DNA from 3 places in the Candidatus Enterococcus palustris genome. Region 1 is predicted to be linked to each of the others. Evidence: a T-box and tRNA genes for the amino acid it is inferred to sense, from the RefSeq annotation. Region 1 holds a T-box; the other regions hold tRNA genes.
What was found. The T-box of region 1 lies ahead of serS (serine--tRNA ligase). A T-box ahead of a tRNA ligase gene usually reads a tRNA of that ligase, here a tRNA-Ser.
Positions count from the first base shown of each region.

Region 2: it encodes a tRNA-Ser, which carries the amino acid that the T-box ahead of serS (serine--tRNA ligase) is inferred to sense. The anticodon was not compared.
Region 3: it encodes a tRNA-Ser, which carries the amino acid that the T-box ahead of serS (serine--tRNA ligase) is inferred to sense. The anticodon was not compared.

Region 1 is NZ_CP147244.1:2,437,458-2,444,609, forward strand. Features, by position in the region: gene A5821_RS11480 (response regulator transcription factor) at 486-1,175, shown strand; gene A5821_RS11485 (sensor histidine kinase) at 1,165-2,316, shown strand; T-box leader at 2,355-2,566, shown strand; gene serS (serine--tRNA ligase) at 2,747-4,018, shown strand; gene A5821_RS11495 (polysaccharide deacetylase family protein) at 4,129-5,622, shown strand; gene guaB (IMP dehydrogenase) at 5,667-7,151, opposite strand.
Region 2 is NZ_CP147244.1:972,944-980,095, forward strand. Features, by position in the region: gene A5821_RS04540 (sigma 54-interacting transcriptional regulator) at 1-92, shown strand, start outside; gene A5821_RS04545 (MFS transporter) at 240-1,439, opposite strand; gene A5821_RS04550 (PadR family transcriptional regulator) at 1,562-2,107, shown strand; gene A5821_RS04555 (bacterial Ig-like domain-containing protein) at 2,178-4,592, opposite strand; tRNA gene A5821_RS04560 (tRNA-Leu) at 4,669-4,752, opposite strand; tRNA gene A5821_RS04565 (tRNA-Cys) at 4,769-4,839, opposite strand; tRNA gene A5821_RS04570 (tRNA-Gln) at 4,874-4,945, opposite strand; tRNA gene A5821_RS04575 (tRNA-His) at 4,960-5,032, opposite strand; tRNA gene A5821_RS04580 (tRNA-His) at 5,064-5,136, opposite strand; tRNA gene A5821_RS04585 (tRNA-Trp) at 5,150-5,220, opposite strand; tRNA gene A5821_RS04590 (tRNA-Tyr) at 5,230-5,310, opposite strand; tRNA gene A5821_RS04595 (tRNA-Phe) at 5,314-5,386, opposite strand; tRNA gene A5821_RS04600 (tRNA-Asp) at 5,401-5,474, opposite strand; tRNA gene A5821_RS04605 (tRNA-Val) at 5,484-5,556, opposite strand; tRNA gene A5821_RS04610 (tRNA-Glu) at 5,569-5,640, opposite strand; tRNA gene A5821_RS04615 (tRNA-Ser) at 5,656-5,744, opposite strand; tRNA gene A5821_RS04620 (tRNA-Asn) at 5,792-5,865, opposite strand; rRNA gene rrf (5S ribosomal RNA) at 5,873-5,988, opposite strand; rRNA gene A5821_RS04630 (23S ribosomal RNA) at 6,085-7,152, opposite strand, start outside.
Region 3 is NZ_CP147244.1:1,970,141-1,977,292, forward strand. Features, by position in the region: gene A5821_RS09330 (beta-glucoside-specific PTS transporter subunit IIABC) at 1-1,262, opposite strand, end outside; gene licT (BglG family transcription antiterminator LicT) at 1,411-2,250, opposite strand; tRNA gene A5821_RS09340 (tRNA-Glu) at 2,506-2,577, opposite strand; tRNA gene A5821_RS09345 (tRNA-Ile) at 2,589-2,662, opposite strand; tRNA gene A5821_RS09350 (tRNA-Gly) at 2,675-2,745, opposite strand; tRNA gene A5821_RS09355 (tRNA-Phe) at 2,763-2,835, opposite strand; tRNA gene A5821_RS09360 (tRNA-Asp) at 2,850-2,923, opposite strand; tRNA gene A5821_RS09365 (tRNA-Met) at 2,980-3,053, opposite strand; tRNA gene A5821_RS09370 (tRNA-Ser) at 3,105-3,194, opposite strand; tRNA gene A5821_RS09375 (tRNA-Glu) at 3,213-3,284, opposite strand; tRNA gene A5821_RS09380 (tRNA-Ser) at 3,294-3,381, opposite strand; tRNA gene A5821_RS09385 (tRNA-Ile) at 3,401-3,474, opposite strand; tRNA gene A5821_RS09390 (tRNA-Gly) at 3,479-3,549, opposite strand; tRNA gene A5821_RS09395 (tRNA-Asp) at 3,562-3,635, opposite strand; tRNA gene A5821_RS09400 (tRNA-Met) at 3,691-3,764, opposite strand; tRNA gene A5821_RS09405 (tRNA-Ser) at 3,825-3,914, opposite strand; tRNA gene A5821_RS09410 (tRNA-Ile) at 3,952-4,025, opposite strand; tRNA gene A5821_RS09415 (tRNA-Met) at 4,046-4,119, opposite strand; tRNA gene A5821_RS09420 (tRNA-Ala) at 4,138-4,210, opposite strand; tRNA gene A5821_RS09425 (tRNA-Pro) at 4,221-4,294, opposite strand; tRNA gene A5821_RS09430 (tRNA-Arg) at 4,305-4,378, opposite strand; tRNA gene A5821_RS09435 (tRNA-Leu) at 4,477-4,562, opposite strand; tRNA gene A5821_RS09440 (tRNA-Gly) at 4,577-4,648, opposite strand; tRNA gene A5821_RS09445 (tRNA-Thr) at 4,657-4,729, opposite strand; tRNA gene A5821_RS09450 (tRNA-Leu) at 4,765-4,846, opposite strand; tRNA gene A5821_RS09455 (tRNA-Lys) at 4,859-4,931, opposite strand; tRNA gene A5821_RS09460 (tRNA-Val) at 4,938-5,010, opposite strand; rRNA gene rrf (5S ribosomal RNA) at 5,025-5,140, opposite strand; rRNA gene A5821_RS09470 (23S ribosomal RNA) at 5,237-7,152, opposite strand, start outside.

The DNA of each region.
Region 1 (7,152 bases):
TTGTCAACAACTTTTTTCCTGATTTTTCAAGTTTTTTTAAAACCTGAAATGTTATTCTATTTTTCGTTCAGCTGTCTTTGTTTCTTGCGACAACTTCACTAGTTTATCAGGTTAATCATTGTTTGTCAACAAGTTTTTCACCTGATTTCCAAAGTTTTTTTCAAACTTGGATTGTTATATTATTCCTATCGTTCGGCGTGTTTCATCGGTGCCTTGCGACAAGATATAATATACCAAGATTATACGCTTAGGTCAACTAAAATTTGCACTTTTTTCAAACTTTTTTTCGTTACCGATTGTTTTATTACTTTTGTTCTTTATTGTTCGTTTTTGACCCTAAAAACGATCTTTTTTAGCCTGTTTCTTAATTTTTTGTAACATATTCTAAATTTACCGTAACTTCTCTTTGTTTTTGTCCTTTTTTCTGTTTTTTTGTTAGAATGTAGGAGAAGAATTCTACTATATATATGGAGGAAATGAATGATATGAAAATTTTAGTTGCAGATGATGATAAAGAAATTGTAGAACTGCTGAGTATTTATATTCACAATGAAGGTTATGAAGTGGTCAAAGCATATGATGGGAAAGAAGCCTTGTCTAAGATTCGAACGATATCAGATATTGATTTACTTATTTTAGATATCATGATGCCAGTTATGGATGGTATGCAAGTCGTAAAAGAGCTGCGAAAAGAATCTCAAATCCCGATTATTATGTTGACTGCTAAAACAACTGACATGGATAAAATCAAAGGTCTTGTAGCTGGAGCAGATGATTATGTTACAAAACCATTTAATCCACTAGAAGTTATGGCTCGTGTTAAGTCTATCTTAAGACGTAGTCAAATGCAGCTTAAATCAGATGAACCAGATGTACTTGAAACTGGCTCATTGATCATCAACAAAGATTCTCACGAAGTAAAAACTGTCGATGGAAAAGAAATTCAATTGACCGCTTTAGAGTTTGGGATTTTATATCTATTGGCTAGTCATCCAAATCGCGTTTTTAGTGCTGATGAAATATTTGAACGCGTATGGCAGCAAGAAAGTATCGTTTCTGCTAAAACAGTTATGGTTCACGTCAGTCACCTGAGAGATAAGATAGAAGAAGCAACTGGTGGAGAAAAAGTCATTCAAACAGTTTGGGGAGTTGGATATAAGATCGATGCTCGTTAGACAAAAGAAAATTGAAAAACAAAAACGAATCACCTTAACTTCAAAGGAAATCAGCGAATTACTTGCTGAAGGAATTGTCACGATTATCCTGTTGCTTCTATTAAATGTCTCAATTACGGTCATCTTGAGTGGTAACCAAACATTACAAGGAATCATTTGGGCAACAAAAGGCGCTTTTGCTACAGAACTGAATACAGATTTATTTTGGAGTTTGAGCAAATTTGTTATCCCGATATTCTTTGTAGTTGATGTTGGTGTTCTTTACTGGCGTTTGATTCGTCGGTATCGTCAAATGCAATTACGACATATTATCAGTGAGCTGCATTATATAGCTGATGGTAATTATGATCATCGTATTCCGTTTGAGTTAAGTGGTGATTTAGCAAAAGTAGTTACTAGTATCAATGGTTTAGTTGACAGTACTGTTGCAGCAATTGAAGATGAACGTAAGATAGAAAAATCAAAAGATGAACTGATTACAAACGTAAGTCATGATATCCGAACACCTTTAACTTCTATTATAGGGTATTTAGGTTTGATTGAGGATCGACAATTTCATAGTGAAGAGGATCTGCTAAAATATACACATACAGCTTATGTGAAAGCCAAACAGATGAAACTACTCGTTGATGATCTCTTTGAGTATACAAAAGTTCGACAACCTTCCGTTCCTATTAATTCAATCAGTTTTGATATGGCACAATTGATTGAACAACTTGCAGCTGATTTCGAGCTCGAAGCGGATAAGAACGGGATGACAATTCAAGTTAATGCTAATCCAGCGTCAATAAAAATGGATGGCGATACGGAAAAGTTAGTCCGCGTCTTCAACAATCTTTTATCTAATGCCCTTAAATATGGAAAAGGCGGGGAAAACATCGTGATCGATGTAGAGAAAGTCGGCACAGAAGCTGTCATTGCTGTTAGAAATGATGGTCCACCGATTCCTAAGAAATCTTTAGATCAATTGTTTGACCGTTTTTATCGTGTAGAAGAATCTCGCTCACAAGAAACAGGCGGAACAGGGCTTGGTTTAGCTATTGCACAAAGTATCATAGCTTTACATGGTGGATACATCTACGCAACTTCTGATAATCGTTGGACATCCTTTATTATTCACTTACCTTTAAAAAGAAATTGATTTACGACGGTTGACATCCAAACAAAAGTTTTGTATCCTAATGACAAGCAAAGAGAAAAAGTATTTATAGCCTTGAATCAAAGAGAGTTTGCGGTGGTGAGAGCAAATATTCTACTATAAAGAAGTCCGTCTCTGTTACATGCGTTTGGCGAGATAAGTCAGACCGGTTGCAGCCGTTATCTGCAATACAAGGGCAGCATTTAGCTGAACTTGGGTGGTACCGCGAAATTCAAGTCATTTCGTCCCAAGAATATTTTTCTGGGGATGAAGTGACTTTTTATTTTACTACAAGGTTATCTAGCTACGCGGGCTAACTCCTTAGGAAAAAGATAAAAATAGCTTGTGGTAAAAAGCACCACAATCGATTTTTCCTATTTTCTAGTCGGAGTTGGAAGAGCCTGCTACGCTTTTATATTAAGGAGGAGTAATTATGTTAGATGTAAAAATGATTCGTCAAAATTTCAATGAAGTCCAAGCAAAATTAAAAACACGTGGTGTAAAGGAAGAAGTATTAGTAGAGTTCTTACGTTTAGATGAAAGCCGACGTAACTTATTAGTTAAATCTGAAGAACTGAAAAAATATCGTAACGATGTTTCTGCTGAAATCGCGCAATTAAAAAGAAATAAAGAAGATGGCACTGCAAAAATTGCTGAGATGAAAGAAGTCGGCGGGAATATCAAAGCTCTTGATACTGAAATCGAAGAGATCGATGCTAAACTTCAAGAAATTTCTACAACCTTACCAAATTTACCTCACAGCTCAGTCCCTGTAGGAGCTGATGAAGAAGACAATGTTGAAGTACGCCGTTGGAGTGAACCTAGAAGTTTTGCTTTTGAACCGAAACCACACTGGGATGTAGCTGAAAATCTAGATATTCTTGATTTTGAACGCGGAGCAAAAGTTTCAGGAAGTCGGTTTGTTTATTATAAAGGACTCGGTGCTAGATTAGAACGTGCGCTATACAATTTCATGTTGGATATGCATGTTTATGACCACGGGTACACTGAAATGATGACACCATATATCGTAAATAGCAACTCTATGTTTGGTACTGGTCAATTCCCTAAATTCAAAGAAGACGTTTTTCAGCTAGAAGGAACGGATATGACCTTGATTCCTACTGCTGAAGTACCATTGACAAATTACTATAATAATGAAATTTTAGATGGCAAAGATTTACCGATTTACTTTACAGCTCTTAGCCCGTCTTTCCGTTCTGAAGCTGGAAGTGCTGGTCGTGATACACGAGGCTTGATTCGCCTGCATCAATTCAATAAAGTAGAAATGGTGAAATTCAGTGATGCTGAAAATTCTTATGAAGAGTTAGAAAAAATGACTGCTAATGCTGAAGATATTCTACAAAAATTGAACCTTCCTTATCGTGTCATGTCACTAGCTACAGGCGATATGGGCTTCTCAGCTGCGAAAACATATGACTTAGAAGTCTGGATCCCGGCACAAAATGCCTACCGTGAAATTAGTTCTTGTTCAAACTGTGAAGATTTCCAAGCACGACGCGCTATGATTCGTTACCGTGATGAAAATGACAAAGTTCAATACGCCCACACTTTAAATGGATCTGGTCTAGCTGTCGGACGGACAGTCGCTGCCATTTTAGAAAATTATCAAAACGAAGATGGCTCAGTAACTATTCCAGAAGTTTTAGTTCCTTACATGGGTAATTTGAAATTAATTAAATAAATAAAAAGAATCGCTAATTTGCCATTATGTTTGTTGAAAGAATAAATCAAGCATGATACATTTGAATTACTGCACGCAGTCAAATTTATAAATTAGAGGGATCAAACGTTATGGACAGAAAAAATCACCCACGAGGAACTAGAAATAGCCGACGTGAAAGAAATAATCACATTTTTTCAAAAAAGATCGCTTTTGTATCTATATTGAGTATTTTACTTATTTTCATCTGCGGTGGTGTTTATGCAACCTATGCCATGCAGCATAAGCAAGATAAACTAAATGAAGTTGAAGATGAACGCCAGTATAAGCAAAAAGAAGTAACGCTTTTAGAAAAAATTCGAAAATCTCAAAAACTAGAGGATCTTGAAAGTTCTGAAGTAGAAAAAACAGATGGAAATGTCCAGACGCTAATCTATGAACCTGTTGCCACAGACGTTGTCCCTCAATTCCAAGCAATAAAAACTGAATTAACTACCTTAATAGAAACTTCTAAAAAAAATAGCTTCAAAGAGGTTCCTATAAAAATTGTCGGGCATATGAAGATAAACAAAATCAGTGATCAGGTGGTTGGTTACCTCCCAGCTATTGACACTTATACCTGGGAACAAGAAAAAGGTGATTGGTCTGAAAAGACTGAACTGGGTAAAAACACAGTATTTGTCAATCAAAAAACAAAACAGCCATTGACACTCCAAGATATTTTCTCGAATGAAGCAAATATGCTAGCTGTCCAGCAAGTTGTTCAACAGCAATTACTTGATGAGAATTCTGATGGCAATACTATCATTGACGATGTACTCAATCTGCCCAATCTTTCACTAGATAAAACTGCCTTTACCTATTATCCTGATAAAATCAAATTGGGCCTGCCTGATAACTCAACTGGTAAGAATGAAATCACATTGTCTTATAAAGATATTGCTGGTTATGTGAATCCAGAATTTGTCGATTTTTCTTCCATCAAAGATGCCCTACCGGAACCTTTAGATCCAAACAAGAAGTATATTTCATTGACTTTTGATGATGGTCCAAATCCTGAAACAACACCTCGACTTTTAGATATTCTAAAAGAAAAAGGGGTCAAAGCCACCTTCTTTATGTTAGGACAAAATGTTGTAAAGCATGAAGCGCTTGTAAAACGAGTAGCCGAAGAAGGCCATGAAGTAGCTAGTCATTCTTATTCACATCCACAACTAACTGGAGTCGATGCTCAAAGAGTAAAAGATGAAGTTCAAAACACAGACAAAGCCATTTATCATGCGATCGGTAAGATTCCAACTGACTTTAGACCTCCTTATGGTGCTGTAAACAAGGATGTCGCTGCAATCATTAGGAAACCAATCATTCAATGGTCTGTAGACTCTCAAGATTGGCAAAGTCACAACGCCCAAGCAATCATCAAGCGTATAGATGATACTGCCTATAATGACACAATCGTATTGATGCATGATATTCATCCAGAAACAGTTGATTCTGTTTCAACTGTAATCGATCATTTACGTAGCGATGGCTATGAAATCTTACCTTCTAAAGAATTATTAGGGAGAAAAGCCAAGCCACTCCATATGTATTATGGTTCTAAAGATGAACGCCCTGTCCAATAAGCAAAAAACTTCCGATGTCATAAGCGACATCGGAAGTTTTTTAGTTATTGTTCTACAGAATAATTAGGTGCTTCTTTTGTAATTTGCACATCATGAGGATGAGATTCTTTCAATCCGTTACCACTCATTTGAATAAATTGTGCTTCTTCACGCAATTGTTTTAGGTTTGCCGCACCAACGTATCCCATACCTGATTTTAAACCACCGATCATTTGGAAAACAATATCTGATACGCTACCTTTATAAGCAACGCGTCCTTCAATACCTTCCGGAACTAATTTATTGGCTTCATTAACGCCGCCTTGGAAATAACGATCACTTGAGCCTTTTTCCATTGCCCCCAATGAACCCATTCCACGATACGTTTTAAAGCGACGACCTTGATAAATTTCAAATTCACCCGGAGATTCATCTGTCCCAGCTAACATACTTCCTAACATAACAGCATGTCCACCAGCTGCTAAAGCTTTCACGATATCTCCTGAATATTTAATCCCGCCATCAGCAATAATTGCTTTTCCATATTTACGAGCAACAGATGCCGCATCATAGATAGCTGTTAACTGAGGAACACCAACACCGGCAACCACACGAGTCGTACAAATAGAACCAGGTCCGATTCCCACTTTCACAACATCAACGCCCACATCATAAAGAGCTTTAGCACCTTCGGCTGTTGCAATATTTCCAGCAATCAACGTAGCATCTGGGAATGTATCACGAATTTCTTTGATTTTACGAATCACACCTGCACTGTGGCCATGAGCTGTATCGATAATGATCGCATCTACTCCTGCCTCTAATAACGCTTCCGCACGTTCAAATGTATCACTAGTAACACCGACTGCCGCTGCTGCTAGTAAACGGCCATGCTCATCTTTCGCTGCATTTGGAAATTCAATTACTTTTTCAATATCTTTGATCGTGATCAAACCGCTTAAACGATTGTTTTCATCAACGATCGGTAATTTTTCAATTTTGTGCTTTTGTAAAATCTTTTCTGCGTCTTTTAGAGAAGTACCAACTGGGGCTGTCACTAAATTGTCTTTCGTCATGACTTCGTCGATCTTCATTTGATAATCTGTTACAAATCGCATATCACGATTTGTGATGATGCCAACTAATTTACGGTTATCCATCGTTTCTACGATTGGAACGCCACTGATACGATATTTACTCATTAAATTTTCAGCATCTGCTACTAAGTTTGTTGGTGTCAGGAAAAATGGATCAATAATCACACCACTTTCAGACCGTTTTACTTTACGAACCTCATCTGCCTGTTGAGCGATGCTCATATTTTTATGAATAACACCTAAGCCGCCTTGACGAGCCATTGAAATGGCCATTTTACTATCCGTTACTGTATCCATACTTGCGCTGATCAGAGGAATATTCAACTTAATATTTTTTGCTAATTGCACACCCATATCCACTTCATTTGGCAACACGTGACTTTCTGCTGGAATCAATAAAACATCATCAAATGTAAGACCTTTTTTTGCGAATTTTGTTTCCCAGTTAGACATT
Region 2 (7,152 bases), 1.5 Mb from region 1:
GTCAATTTTTAGAAGCTTACTATGCCATTTCTATTCCTAAAGATGAAATCTTTTATATCACTGCTTTTTTTATGAGCGAATCGTTTATTTGATTTCCAGATACAAAAACTATTACTATAACGATAGTAGATCGTTCGTTTGTATATTGAATTTATGAAATACCTAAAAATGTAATACTAATATTAGTAAAAACGCAGCATCTTCGAAGTTCTCAGAGATGCTGCGTTTTTTAAATTCTTCTATTCATACTCTTCTTCTGTAGCAAAATATTGATTATGAACGACCACAAATACAAGACCTATTAGAACCATAAAGGCAGCAAAATAAAAGGGTATACTTGTATTCCAAATTTCCGCTAGCTTACCAGCAATAAATGGCGCAATCGCTCCGCCAAAAAAACGAATAAAACTATAAGAAGATGATGCTACACTTCTTTCGATCTCAGGTATCTCCATAGCAATCGTTGTCAAAAGTGTATTGATCAGACCTTGGAAAAAGCCTGCCATGATAACGCCTGCTGCAACCAATCCAGGTTTTTGGGCGCTGAAGCCAATAAAGAACAAACACGCAAAGAATAAAAATAATGCAAGTAAAATCGTACGATACGTATTGATCTGTTTTTCTAAAATAGGTGCAATGAATACCGATGCAACAGCTAATAATGCGCCCCAACCAAAAAAGACAAATCCAATTTGCATTTCAGAAAATCCTTCCAGTAAAAATGGTGCATATGCTAATAAGGTAAAGAAACCAAAATTATATAGTAGTGCAATAATGCCAACTGAACGTAATTTATGATTACCTAAAGCTTTGATCCCTGCCCAAAGAGTAACTTTTTTCTTTGGTTTAGCGATAGGAGTCAATAAAAGACCAATCGCAAAGCTTGCAATAAGCATCAAAGTAGCTACACCAAAAAATGGCATACGCCAAGACATGCTTCCTAATACACCACCAAGCAACGGACCAATAGCCATTCCAAGTCCCATAGATGCTTCGTACATAATAATTGCTTTCTCTGTTTGCCCGGCTAACACACCCACAATAGCTGATAAAGCAGTTGAAATAAATAAAGCATTTCCTAAACCCCAGCCCGCACGTAAATAAATCAGTCCTTCAATTGTTTCAGAAAAACCAGCTAAACATGAAAATCCTATAATGATAATAAGTCCAAAAATCAATGTTTTCTTTGCACCTATTCGACTAGAAATAAAACCAGTAAACAACATCATGACTCCTGTCACCAACATGTAGCTCGTAAACAATAAAGTTGTTTGAGCTGGCGTTGCATCTAATTGTCTAGCAATTGTTTTCAAAATAGGATCAACTAAACCAATTCCCATAAATGCAATCATACATGTAAATGCCACTGCATATGCCGATCGCAAACCCGCCTTAGTTTCTATCTCCACTTGTTCCTCTAAAATACCTGTTTCTTCCATTTATTTCCCTTCTTTCTATAAAAAGATACTACAAAAAAATAAACATGTCAATATTTACATGTTTATTAATACATATATTTTTATGGTATAATAAAGAAAAAAATAAAAGGAGACTAGCTTCAATGAATACTCTTAGTTATATTTTACTTTGTATGTTAGTTAGAAAACCTTGTACTGGTTATGAATTAAAGCAATACCTTGCTCTTTTTTGGGAAGCCCATCACAGTCAAATTTACACTTCTCTGGCGAAACTTTTAAAAGACGAATATGTATCGGTAGAAACTGATGACACACATACTCAAAAAAAGATTTATCATTTGACCAAAAAAGGAGAAGAAGTTGTTAATCTCTGGATTCAAGAAGAAACCAAGGAGCCCTCTCAAAAAGACGAATTTCTAGCTAAAATCTATGTTGCTTCTATTCTAGATAAACACACAGTCAAAGGGCTACTTTTTGAAAGAAGACAGCATCAGCTGAAAATTTTAAAGCAAAACCAAGAAAAGCAAGAACAAATAGAACAGTTGAGTGATCCTGTTGAACAGAACAGAAACTTTGGGCGTTTCCTTGTCATCCAAAGAAGAATACGTATTTGTGAAGAAGAACTGAGATGGTGTCAATGGGCGGAAGAACAGGTGGAACAACTATTCTCAAAAAAGCTTAGTATCTGATACTATTTGTGCACCAAAAAAGAGGAAAAACAACTGAGTGTCTTTCCTCTTTTTTACGTTTTCTTACGCACTATAAAACTTTTTTTCTTATTTTCAACATGATAACAGATAACATAGAAATAAATAGACCAAATACTATAGACAACATATGGACTTGCTCGCCTGTTTTAGGAAGTACATGATTAGTATTCTTTTTAGTACTATTTTCATTTTTTAAATTGTTATCCATTTTATCTCCGAAGTTATTCTTGTCAATGCTGCTCTGATCATTATTTTCCTCAACAAACACAAAAATGGTCAACGAAACTTGATCATAAGCATATGTTATTTCATACTTACCTGCTTTTGAGGTATCGACTTTTCCAGTAACGGTTATATCTTTGATACTTAGCTGATTCCCCGCTTTATCTGTTGCCCCTTTGAAATTGTCTTCTGCATGCCAATTGTCACCAACATGAATAGTTGAGTCGTTAGCCTGAATACTAGCTAGGTTATCTTTGACAGTGACCGTTATTTTAATTGTAGCTTCACCATTAGTATAATCAACATTATATATCCCTGGTACTTTAGTATCTACTTCTCCAGATAGCATGGAATCATTATAAGATAATTCATTTCCATCCTTATCAGTTGCTGATACAAAACTGTCATACCCTTCCCAGTTATCTCCAACATAAATAAGAGAATCTTTAGCATAAATACTTTCTTTATTTTCTTTTACAATCACTTCAATTGTTTTTGATGATCTTCCATTTTTATAAGTTACAGGATACGTTCCAGGAATAGTAGTATTCACAGTATCTGCAGTCATATTAGCATTAAACTCAATACTCTCTCCATCTCTATTAGTAGCTGAGAGAAAACTATCTTTTGCTTCCCACCTATCATTAACATAAATGATAGTATCTTCAGCCTCGATCGTTTCTAGATTTTTTTTTACAGTCACTATGATTGTTTTAGACACACTGTTATTTGTATACGTAACTTCATAGGTTCCTGGGAACTCAGTATTTACAGTATCAGTAGTCATAGCTGGATCAAATGAAAGGGTATTCCCCTCTTCATCAGCAGCTGAAATAAAATTATTTCGTGGATTCCATTCGTCTCCCGTATAAATTGTAGAGTCTCTGACTTCTAACTTGGGCCGTTTTTCTGCCCAATAATAATTTCCCTTCATTGTTAAACCATCATATTGATTTGCTAATTCTTCTGATGTATAGACTATTCCTTCATGATCTCGTTGCCACTTTCCATAATAAGGTAAAATATTACTTGGAGAAGGTAATGTTACTCCATCTTTAAATTGAAAATTTTCGCCAAGATTGATATGTTTAAGTTCACTCATACGTGCAAACATTTCATACATATAAACTACCTTACTTGTATCAAAATTAGATATATCGATACTATTTATTTGGCTACCACTAAACATATTATTCATATTCTTCACATTATTTATATAAAAACTGGATAAGTCTACACTATCTATTTGAGTCCCTGTAAACATTTCATCCATGTTTTTGACTTGAGCTGTTTCAAAGCTAGAAACATTTAAGTTCGTTATTTGACTCCAGCCAAACATAGCTGACATGTTTGTCACTTGGCTTGTATCAAAATGAGATAGATCTAAACCATCCAAATCAAGACCACTAAACATACCACTCATGTCTGTTGCATTACTTGTATCAAAACGACTGATATCGAAGTTTTTTACTCCACTTCTCATAAACATACCACTCATATCTTCTACATGACCTGTGTCAAAGTTTGATAAATCTAAATGATCTATATTTTGCGTCCCAAAGAACATACTTCTCATATAAACTACATTGCTTGTATTAAAACTTGATAAATTTAAGTTTGTTAAACTGCTTGCGTAAGAAAACATGAATCCCATATCAATTACTCGGCTTGTATCAAAATGAGATAAATCTAAACTTACTAAGCTACTTGTATTTGAAAACATATCTCGCATTAGAGTAACATTACTTGTATCAAACTCACCAAGATTCTCAAATTCGACAACTCGATCTAAATTAGAAAAAAGATTTGAGGAATTGTTGCTAGCTTTCACAGGTCCATCAAAAACTATTTTATTAATTTGATTTCTATATGGAAACCAAGGTGAACTATTTCTAGTATTTATAAAGTCACCACTACCTATATGTAAAGCTCCAGAATTATCTATTTGCCATTTACTCGTTCCGAACATTCCTGAGGCAACAATTACTTTCCCACTTTTTTCTTCTTTTATTTCATTAGATACTTCAGGCACACTTCTTGAAGTATCTAATGTACTCTCTTTCTGAGGCATAACTTCTTCTGCTTCATTATCGTATGTACTGAATTTTTCTGAACTGTTTTCTATGTGTTGTTCTGCAGATTCATCTAGTTTATACTCGTTGATCTCTTCGGCGCTTACAATGATTGGACTAATATAGCCAACTAGCAAGATAAATAAACAATAAACTCTTATTTTCCTCATAATAACCTCCTTTTAACTAATGTATTAAAATATTAAAAAACAAGCCAACGTTTCACCAACGTTGGCTTATCTTTTATACCGGCGGCCGGGGTCGAACCGGCACGCCCTCGCGGGCACTGGATTTTGAGTCCAGCGCGTCTGCCAATTCCGCCACGCCGGCATGAAATAAATTTGCAAGGCGGTAACCGGATTTGAACCGGTGATGAAGGTTTTGCAGACCTCTGCCTTACCACTTGGCTATACCGCCATATTATAAATGAAACATTCTCTATTAGAGAAAACTGGGGTAGCTGGATTCGAACCAACGCATGACAGGATCAAAACCTGTTGCCTTACCGCTTGGCTATACCCCAATATTAGAACTAAGGGCGACTGATGGGAATCGAACCCACGCGTGGCGGAACCACAATCCGCTGTGTTAACCACTTCACCACAATCGCCATAAAGCATATGATAATTTTAAAAGCTAAGGGCGACTGATGGGGATCGAACCCACGCATGGCGGAACCACAATCCGCTGTGTTAACCACTTCACCACAATCGCCATAAACTATTAACAGGGATAGTAGGAATCGAACCCACAATGACGGTTTTGGAGACCGTAGTTATACCGTTTAACTATATCCCTACTATGTAATGGAGGAAAGTGGATTCGAACCACTGAACCCTAAGGAACGGATTTACAGTCCGTCGCGTTTAGCCACTTCGCTATTCCTCCAAATGGCGCAAGACAGAATCGAACTGCCGACACACGGAGCTTCAATCCGTTGCTCTACCAACTGAGCTACTGCGCCAAAAATTAATGAAACGGTCTGGACGGGACTCGAACCCGCGACCTCCTGCGTGACAGGCAGGCATTCTAACCAGCTGAACTACCAAACCGTAATTTAATGGAGGTTGACGGGATCGAACCGCCGACCCCCTGCTTGTAAGGCAGGTGCTCTCCCAGCTGAGCTAAACCTCCAATAAATATAAATGACCCGTACGGGAATCGAACCCGTGATACCGCCGTGAAAGGGCGGTGTCTTAACCGCTTGACCAACGGGCCAATAAAAACTTAATACGGAGAGTAAGGGATTCGAACCCTTGAGACAGCGTTCACCGTCTACATGATTTCCAATCATGCTCCTTCGGCCTCTCGGACAACTCTCCAGAGTTAAAAGAAGCAAAATATTACTCATAAATCCTATATTAAGGAACTCCGGCAGTAGGACTCGAACCTACGACATCATGATTAACAGTCATGCGCTACTACCAACTGAGCTATGCCGGAATAATTAGCGTGGCGACGTCCTACTCTCACAAAGGGAAACCCTTCACTACAATCGGCGCTAAGAAGCTTAACTTCTGTGTTCGGCATGGGAACAGGTGTATCCTTCTCGCTATCGCCACCACACTGGGTGTTGTTACTATTAAGTTGAGTGATTATTCACTCAAAACTGGATTGAAGTAGTAATCAAACATTCCGAAAAAACTTTTTTATTTCGTTACTTTGGTTAAGTCCTCGACCGATTAGTATTGGTCCGCTCCGTACATCACTGCACTTCCACTTCCAACCTATCTACCTGATCATCTCTCAGGGGTCTTACTTTCTTAAAGAAATGGGAAATCTCATCTTGAGGTGGGCTTCACACTTAGATGCTTTCAGCGTTTATCCCTTCCCTACATAGCTACCCAGCAATGCCCTTGGCAGAACAACTGGTACACCAGCGGTAAGTCCATCCCGGTCCTCTCGTACTAAGGACAGCTCCTCTCAAATTTCCAACGCCCGCGACGGATAGGGACCGAACTGTCTCACGACGTTCTGAACCCAGCTCGCGTGCCGCTTTAATGGGCGAACAGCCCAACCCTTGGGACCGACTACAGCCCCAGGATGCGACGAGCCGACATCGAGGTGCCAAACCTCCCCGTCGATGTGGACTCTTGGGGGAGATAAGCCTGTTATCCCCAGGGTAGCTTTTATCCGTTGAGCGATGGCCCTTCCATGCGGAACCACCGGATCACTAAGCCCGACTTTCGTCCCTGCTCGACTTGTAAGTCTCGCAGTCAAGCTCCCTTCTGCCTTTACACTCTGCGAATGATTTCCAACCATTCTGAGGGAACCTTTGGGCGCCTCCGTTACTCTTTAGGAGGCGACCGCCCCAGTCAAACTGCCCACCTGACACTGTCTCCCACCACGATAAGTGGTGCGGGTTAGAGGGTTCATAACACAAGGGTAGTATCCCACCAGCGCCTCCACCGAAACTAGCGTTCCGGGTTCATCGGCTCCTACCTATCCTGTACATGTGGTACAAACACTCAATATCAAGCTACAGTAAAGCTCCATGGGGTCTTTCCGTCCTGTCGCGGGTAACCTGCATCTTCACAGGTACTAAAATTTCACCGAGTCTCTCGTTGAGACAGTGCCCAAATCGTTACGCCTTTCGTGCGGGTCGGAACTTACCCGACAAGGAATTTCGCTACCTTAGGACCGTTATAGTTACGGCCGCCGTTTACTGGGGCTTCAATTCTGAGCTTCGCCGAAGCTAACCCATCCTCTTAACCTTCCAGCACCGGGCAG
Region 3 (7,152 bases), 470 kb from region 1:
GTATAAGAAGTTACCCCATTGATCATTAAATACAAACCACCAACTGCTGCTCCGATCATTGAAAAAATGAACGGTGTTTTTCTTGGTAAAGTAATACCGTAAATTGCAGGCTCAGTTACTCCAAAAATTCCAGAAATGATTGCTGGAGGACATAGCGCTTTCATTTTTGCATCTTTTAATTTAAAGAACATTGCCATAACTACTGCAGTTTGTGCAAAACTTGCTGCAAAAGAACCAACCAATACTTGACTTGCTCCTTCTTGTGTAATTTGCATAATAGCAAGCGGTACAACACTCCAGTGTAAACCGAAAATAACCAATACTTGCCAGAAGAAACCAAGAATAACGCCATATAATGCTGGTGAGAAGCCCATCAAAGATTGGAACCCAGCACTTAGTAAATCTGTCAACATACTGATGATTGGACCGATTACTAAGAAACCAACTGGTAATGCAATCAATAATACAAAGAATGGTACTAAGAAAGTCTGAACAACTTCAGGAATAAGTTTTTTGAATAGTTTTTGAATTTGTGCTGCAAAAGCAACAATGAATATGATTGGTACAACACTACTCGTATAACCAGCACCTACCCAAGGAATACCTAAAAATGTATCATAAGCAGGTAAGCCTAATAAACTATAAGGCGCTGCTGCACCAGCCCCAGCAGTTGTTTCAAATGCTGCTTGTAAGGCGCTTCCTTGCACTGTAGGGTAACAAAGAGCTGCCCCAATCACAATACCCACCATTGGGTTTAAATTGAATTTTCTAGCTGCTGTATAACCTAAAATCACTGGCATGAAGTAAAATATCGCATCACCAATACCATTTAACATTGTATAAGTTCCAGAAGTAGCTGAATATAATTTCAAGAAAACAAGTAATGCGTTTAAACCTTTTACCATCCCTGCTGCAGCTAACGCTCCTAAGAATGGTTGGAAACACCCACTTAAAATGTCAATCAAACGATTGAATAGATTGCCCCCAGATGACTCTTGCTCTGCATCTGCTGAAATCCCAGCAATAGTTACAACATCTTCATAAACGGCTGGTACATGATTCCCAATTACCACTTGATATTGTCCACCGCTCTTCATTACAGTCACAACGCCGTCCATATTTTTTAGAACATCGTCATTTGCTTTTGATTCATCTTTCAACTTAAAACGTAAGCGTGTAATACAATGTGTCAAACTATTAATATTTTCTTTTCCACCTACATTGTTAACAATCTTTTCTGCTAAATCATGATATTTTCCCATTTTTTGTTCCTCCAAAGTTTCGTTTTTTTAATACTTTACTTTTGAAGGTTTAGCCAACTTAATGTCACTATCCAAATTTTTTCTTTTGTTGATAATCCTACCCACCTTTCATCCTATTCGTAATCTATGCTAAAATTTAGTAACCTTGCTAACGATTCGTATGCACTACCCGTGCAATATGAATGATCAAATACATTTTCTCTTCCTTAGAAACACTATAGTGATAACTTTCAGTTAAGAACTCAGAAATTTTATTTACACAATTATATGCATTACGATACTTTTTCTTGATTACTTCATACAATTCTCCATCATCTGCACCATGAAATTCTTTATGATTTAATAAACGGTAAGCGAAAAATTTTAAATGAGTACTAAAACGATAAAAATAGACAGAATCCTCATTAAAAGTAATCTTGAAATGGTATTTAACAATATTCGTAATTTCCTGCATAATTTTTGTTAGTGCATAAACATTGCCAACTTCTTCATCCATCTCCGCATTGACCAGATGTAAAGCGATAAATCCAGCTTCATCTTCAGTTAGTTGTACATCAAATTTTTCCTTGACCATCTCTACAGCTTTACTGCCAATAAAATATTCATCTGCAAAAAAACGTTTAATGTCCCATAGCAAAAAATTTTTCACTTCTATTCCTTGCCTTATTCGTTCTAAAGCTGTATGAAGATGATCGGTTAGAGAAATGAAGATCGTATCGTTTAACTTTCTACCAAGTTTTGTCTTGGCATACTTAATAATTTCATCCGATAACTGCATTACTTCTAAAGGCAACTCTTCCAACAACTCTTGAAACTTCAATGAAACATCCTGATTAGCCAAACGAAATATTTGATCAACCTGTTCTTCTGGAATAAAATCGCCAATTTTTCTTTTAAATGCAATACCACGTCCCATCACAATTTGTTCTTGTTCATTCACATCCAACGTAATCACAACATTATTATTCAAAATTTTTTGAATAATCATCTTTTCACTCCCTTCTTCGCATCTATCTCCTTTAATTGTAAAAAAAGAAAAACCCAACCTTTCCAAAAAAGAAGAATCTCCTCCTCATTGGAAAAATTAGGTTTAGCTTGTATTTAAACAATCACTATCCATTTATTTACTTGTTGTGTACAAGCATAGAATACCTTATTACAGCAACGATGTCAACGTTTTCATAAAATTATTTTTTAAAAAAATAAAAAAACATTCAGCCGTTAGCAAAATGTTTTGAATACATGACCCGTACGGGAATCGAACCCGTGATACCGCCGTGAAAGGGCGGTGTCTTAACCGCTTGACCAACGGGCCTTTTGAATTTATGGGCCTAAATGGACTCGAACCATCGACCTCACGCTTATCAGGCGTGCGCTCTAACCAGCTGAGCTATAGGCCCTTAAAGAAAAAAAGCGGGTGACGAGAATCGAACTCGCGACAACAGCTTGGAAGGCTGTGGTTTTACCACTAAACTACACCCGCATGTTTCTTCTTTGAAATGGCGCAAGACAGAATCGAACTGCCGACACACGGAGCTTCAATCCGTTGCTCTACCAACTGAGCTACTGCGCCAAAAATTAATGAAACGGTCTGGACGGGACTCGAACCCGCGACCTCCTGCGTGACAGGCAGGCATTCTAACCAGCTGAACTACCAAACCAAGGTAAAAGTATTGCATCACTATATTACTCTCGCTTTTAAATACTCTAAAAGCAATTGCGGGGGCAGGATTTGAACCTACGACCTTCGGGTTATGAGCCCGACGAGCTACCTGACTGCTCCACCCCGCGATAATAGTATTTGACTATTTCAAGTATCTAAGAACTTAAAATTTCAAAATAAGGAGGATAAGGGATTCGAACCCTTGCACGGTTTTACCCGCCTGACGGTTTTCAAGACCGTTCCCTTCAGCCGGACTTGGGTAATCCTCCGGTATAAATATTAAAAAATGACCCGTACGGGAATCGAACCCGTGATACCGCCGTGAAAGGGCGGTGTCTTAACCGCTTGACCAACGGGCCGCTATGAAACGGAGAAGGAGGGATTTGAACCCTCGCGCCGGTTTCCCGACCTACACCCTTAGCAGGGGCGCCTCTTCAGCCACTTGAGTACTTCCCCAAGAAAATAATTTAAAAAATGGGCCTAAATGGACTCGAACCATCGACCTCACGCTTATCAGGCGTGCGCTCTAACCAGCTGAGCTATAGGCCCATAAAGCGGGTGACGAGAATCGAACTCGCGACAACAGCTTGGAAGGCTGTGGTTTTACCACTAAACTACACCCGCAATACTTTAAAACGGTCTGGACGGGACTCGAACCCGCGACCTCCTGCGTGACAGGCAGGCATTCTAACCAGCTGAACTACCAAACCAAAAATGTATTGCATCACTTTATTACTTACGCCTTTAACTAAATATTAAAAGCAATTGCGGGGGCAGGATTTGAACCTACGACCTTCGGGTTATGAGCCCGACGAGCTACCTGACTGCTCCACCCCGCGATAATATCTACAAGTAATCTTATAGAAAAAGTAACATTATTCCTTTATAGGAACTTTGTAAGGAGGATAAGGGATTCGAACCCTTGCACGGTTTTACCCGCCTGACGGTTTTCAAGACCGTTCCCTTCAGCCGGACTTGGGTAATCCTCCGAAATAAAAAGTACTATTAATTATATCGTCACTACAATGGACCTTGTAGGACTCGAACCTACGACCGGACGGTTATGAGCCGTCTGCTCTAACCAACTGAGCTAAAGGTCCTTGGCTCTTAAAAAGAAATATCGCGGCGAAGGGGATCGAACCCCCGACCTCCCGGGTATGAACCGGACGCTCTAGCCAGCTGAGCTACACCGCGAAAATATAAAAGTACTAATGGAGCCTAGCGGGATCGAACCGCTGACCTCCTGCGTGCAAAGCAGGCGCTCTCCCATCTGAGCTAAGGCCCCACAAAATAAATCGGGAAGACAGGATTCGAACCTGCGACCCCTTGGTCCCAAACCAAGTGCTCTACCAAGCTGAGCTACTTCCCGTATTTACAAATGCACCCAAAGGGAGTCGAACCCCTAACCTCTTGATTCGTAGTCAAGCACTCTATCCAGTTGAGCTATGGGTGCTAAAACAAGGATCAAAGTCAGATGTATCCATCTGCTTCGTACTTGTTAACATCTATTCTGTCAATTTTACAATTGCCATTCATAGTGTCTCAAAGCAATGCCGAGGACCGGAATCGAACCGGTACGGTGATCACTCACCGCAGGATTTTAAGTCCTGTGCGTCTGCCAGTTCCGCCACCCCGGCGAAAGAACAAGCAAAGCGGAAAACGGGGTTCGAACCCGCGACCCCCACCTTGGCAAGGTGGTGCTCTACCACTGAGCTATTTCCGCAGTCTGGATGCCGGCTAAAGGATTTGAACCCTCGACCCTCTGATTACAAATCAGATGCTCTACCAACTGAGCTAAGCCGGCGTTATAATCGCCTAGTATTAAAACGAGACTAAAAATGCGGGTGAAGGGACTTGAACCCCCACGCCGTAAGGCGCTAGATCCTAAATCTAGTGCGTCTGCCAATTCCGCCACACCCGCAAAATATTTCTATGAGCCGTGCAGGGCTCGAACCTGCGACCCTCTGATTAAAAGTCAGATGCTCTACCAACTGAGCTAACGGCTCAAAAAATGGAGGTTGACGGGATCGAACCGCCGACCCCCTGCTTGTAAGGCAGGTGCTCTCCCAGCTGAGCTAAACCTCCAAGACAACACTTTAGCGTGGCGACGTCCTACTCTCACAAAGGGAAACCCTTCACTACAATCGGCGCTAAGAAGCTTAACTTCTGTGTTCGGCATGGGAACAGGTGTATCCTTCTCGCTATCGCCACCACACTGGGTGTTGTTACTATTAAGTTGAGTGATTATTCACTCAAAACTGGATTGAAGTAGTAATCAAACATTCCGAAAAAACTTTTTTATTTCGTTACTTTGGTTAAGTCCTCGACCGATTAGTATTGGTCCGCTCCGTACATCACTGCACTTCCACTTCCAACCTATCTACCTGATCATCTCTCAGGGGTCTTACTTTCTTAAAGAAATGGGAAATCTCATCTTGAGGTGGGCTTCACACTTAGATGCTTTCAGCGTTTATCCCTTCCCTACATAGCTACCCAGCAATGCCCTTGGCAGAACAACTGGTACACCAGCGGTAAGTCCATCCCGGTCCTCTCGTACTAAGGACAGCTCCTCTCAAATTTCCAACGCCCGCGACGGATAGGGACCGAACTGTCTCACGACGTTCTGAACCCAGCTCGCGTGCCGCTTTAATGGGCGAACAGCCCAACCCTTGGGACCGACTACAGCCCCAGGATGCGACGAGCCGACATCGAGGTGCCAAACCTCCCCGTCGATGTGGACTCTTGGGGGAGATAAGCCTGTTATCCCCAGGGTAGCTTTTATCCGTTGAGCGATGGCCCTTCCATGCGGAACCACCGGATCACTAAGCCCGACTTTCGTCCCTGCTCGACTTGTAAGTCTCGCAGTCAAGCTCCCTTCTGCCTTTACACTCTGCGAATGATTTCCAACCATTCTGAGGGAACCTTTGGGCGCCTCCGTTACTCTTTAGGAGGCGACCGCCCCAGTCAAACTGCCCACCTGACACTGTCTCCCACCACGATAAGTGGTGCGGGTTAGAGGGTTCATAACACAAGGGTAGTATCCCACCAGCGCCTCCACCGAAACTAGCGTTCCGGGTTCATCGGCTCCTACCTATCCTGTACATGTGGTACAAACACTCAATATCAAGCTACAGTAAAGCTCCATGGGGTCTTTCCGTCCTGTCGCGGGTAACCTGCATCTTCACAGGTACTAAAATTTCACCGAGTCTCTCGTTGAGACAGTGCCCAAATCGTTACGCCTTTCGTGCGGGTCGGAACTTACCCGACAAGGAATTTCGCTACCTTAGGACCGTTATAGTTACGGCCGCCGTTTACTGGGGCTTCAATTCTGAGCTTCGCCGAAGCTAACCCATCCTCTTAACCTTCCAGCACCGGGCAGGCGTCAGCCCCTATACTTCATCTTTCGATTTTGCAGAGACCTGTGTTTTTGATAAACAGTCGCTTGGGCCTATTCACTGCGGCTGACCGAAGTCAGCACCCCTTCTCCCGAAGTTACGGGGTCATTTTGCCGAGTTCCTTAACGAGAGTTCGCTCGCTCACCTTAGGATACTCTCCTCGACTACCTGTGTCGGTTTACGGTACGGGCAGTTGTTTTCTCACTAGAAGCTTTTCTTGACAGTGTGACATCAGGAACTTCGGTACTATTATTTCCCTCCCCATCACAGCTTGTCCGTATAGAGTAAAGCATTTGACTCTACTCAAGACTTACTGCTTGGACATGCACTTCCAGTCGCATGCATTCCTTAGCCTCCTGCGTCCCTCCATTGCTCAAACAAAAACAACTGGTACAGGAATATCAACCTGTTGTCCATCGCCTACGCCTATCGGCCTCGGCTTAGGTCCCGACTAACCCTGGGCGGACGAGCCTTCCCCAGGAAACCTTAGTCATACGGTGGACGGGATTCTCACCCGTCTTTCGCTACTCATACCGGCATTCTCACTTCTAAGCGCTCCAGCCGTCCTCACGATCGACCTTCAACGCCCTTAGAACGCTCTCCTACCATCACACCAGAGGTGTGATCCACAGCTTCGGTAATATGTTTAGCCCCGGTACATTTTCGGCGCAGGGTCACTCGACTAGTGAGCTATTACGCACTCTTTAAATGGTGGCTGCTTCTGAGCCAACATCCTAGTTGTCTGTGCAACCCCACATCCTTTTCCACTTAACATATATTTTGGGACCTTAGCTGGTGGTCTGGGCTGTTTCCCTTTCGACTACGGATCTTA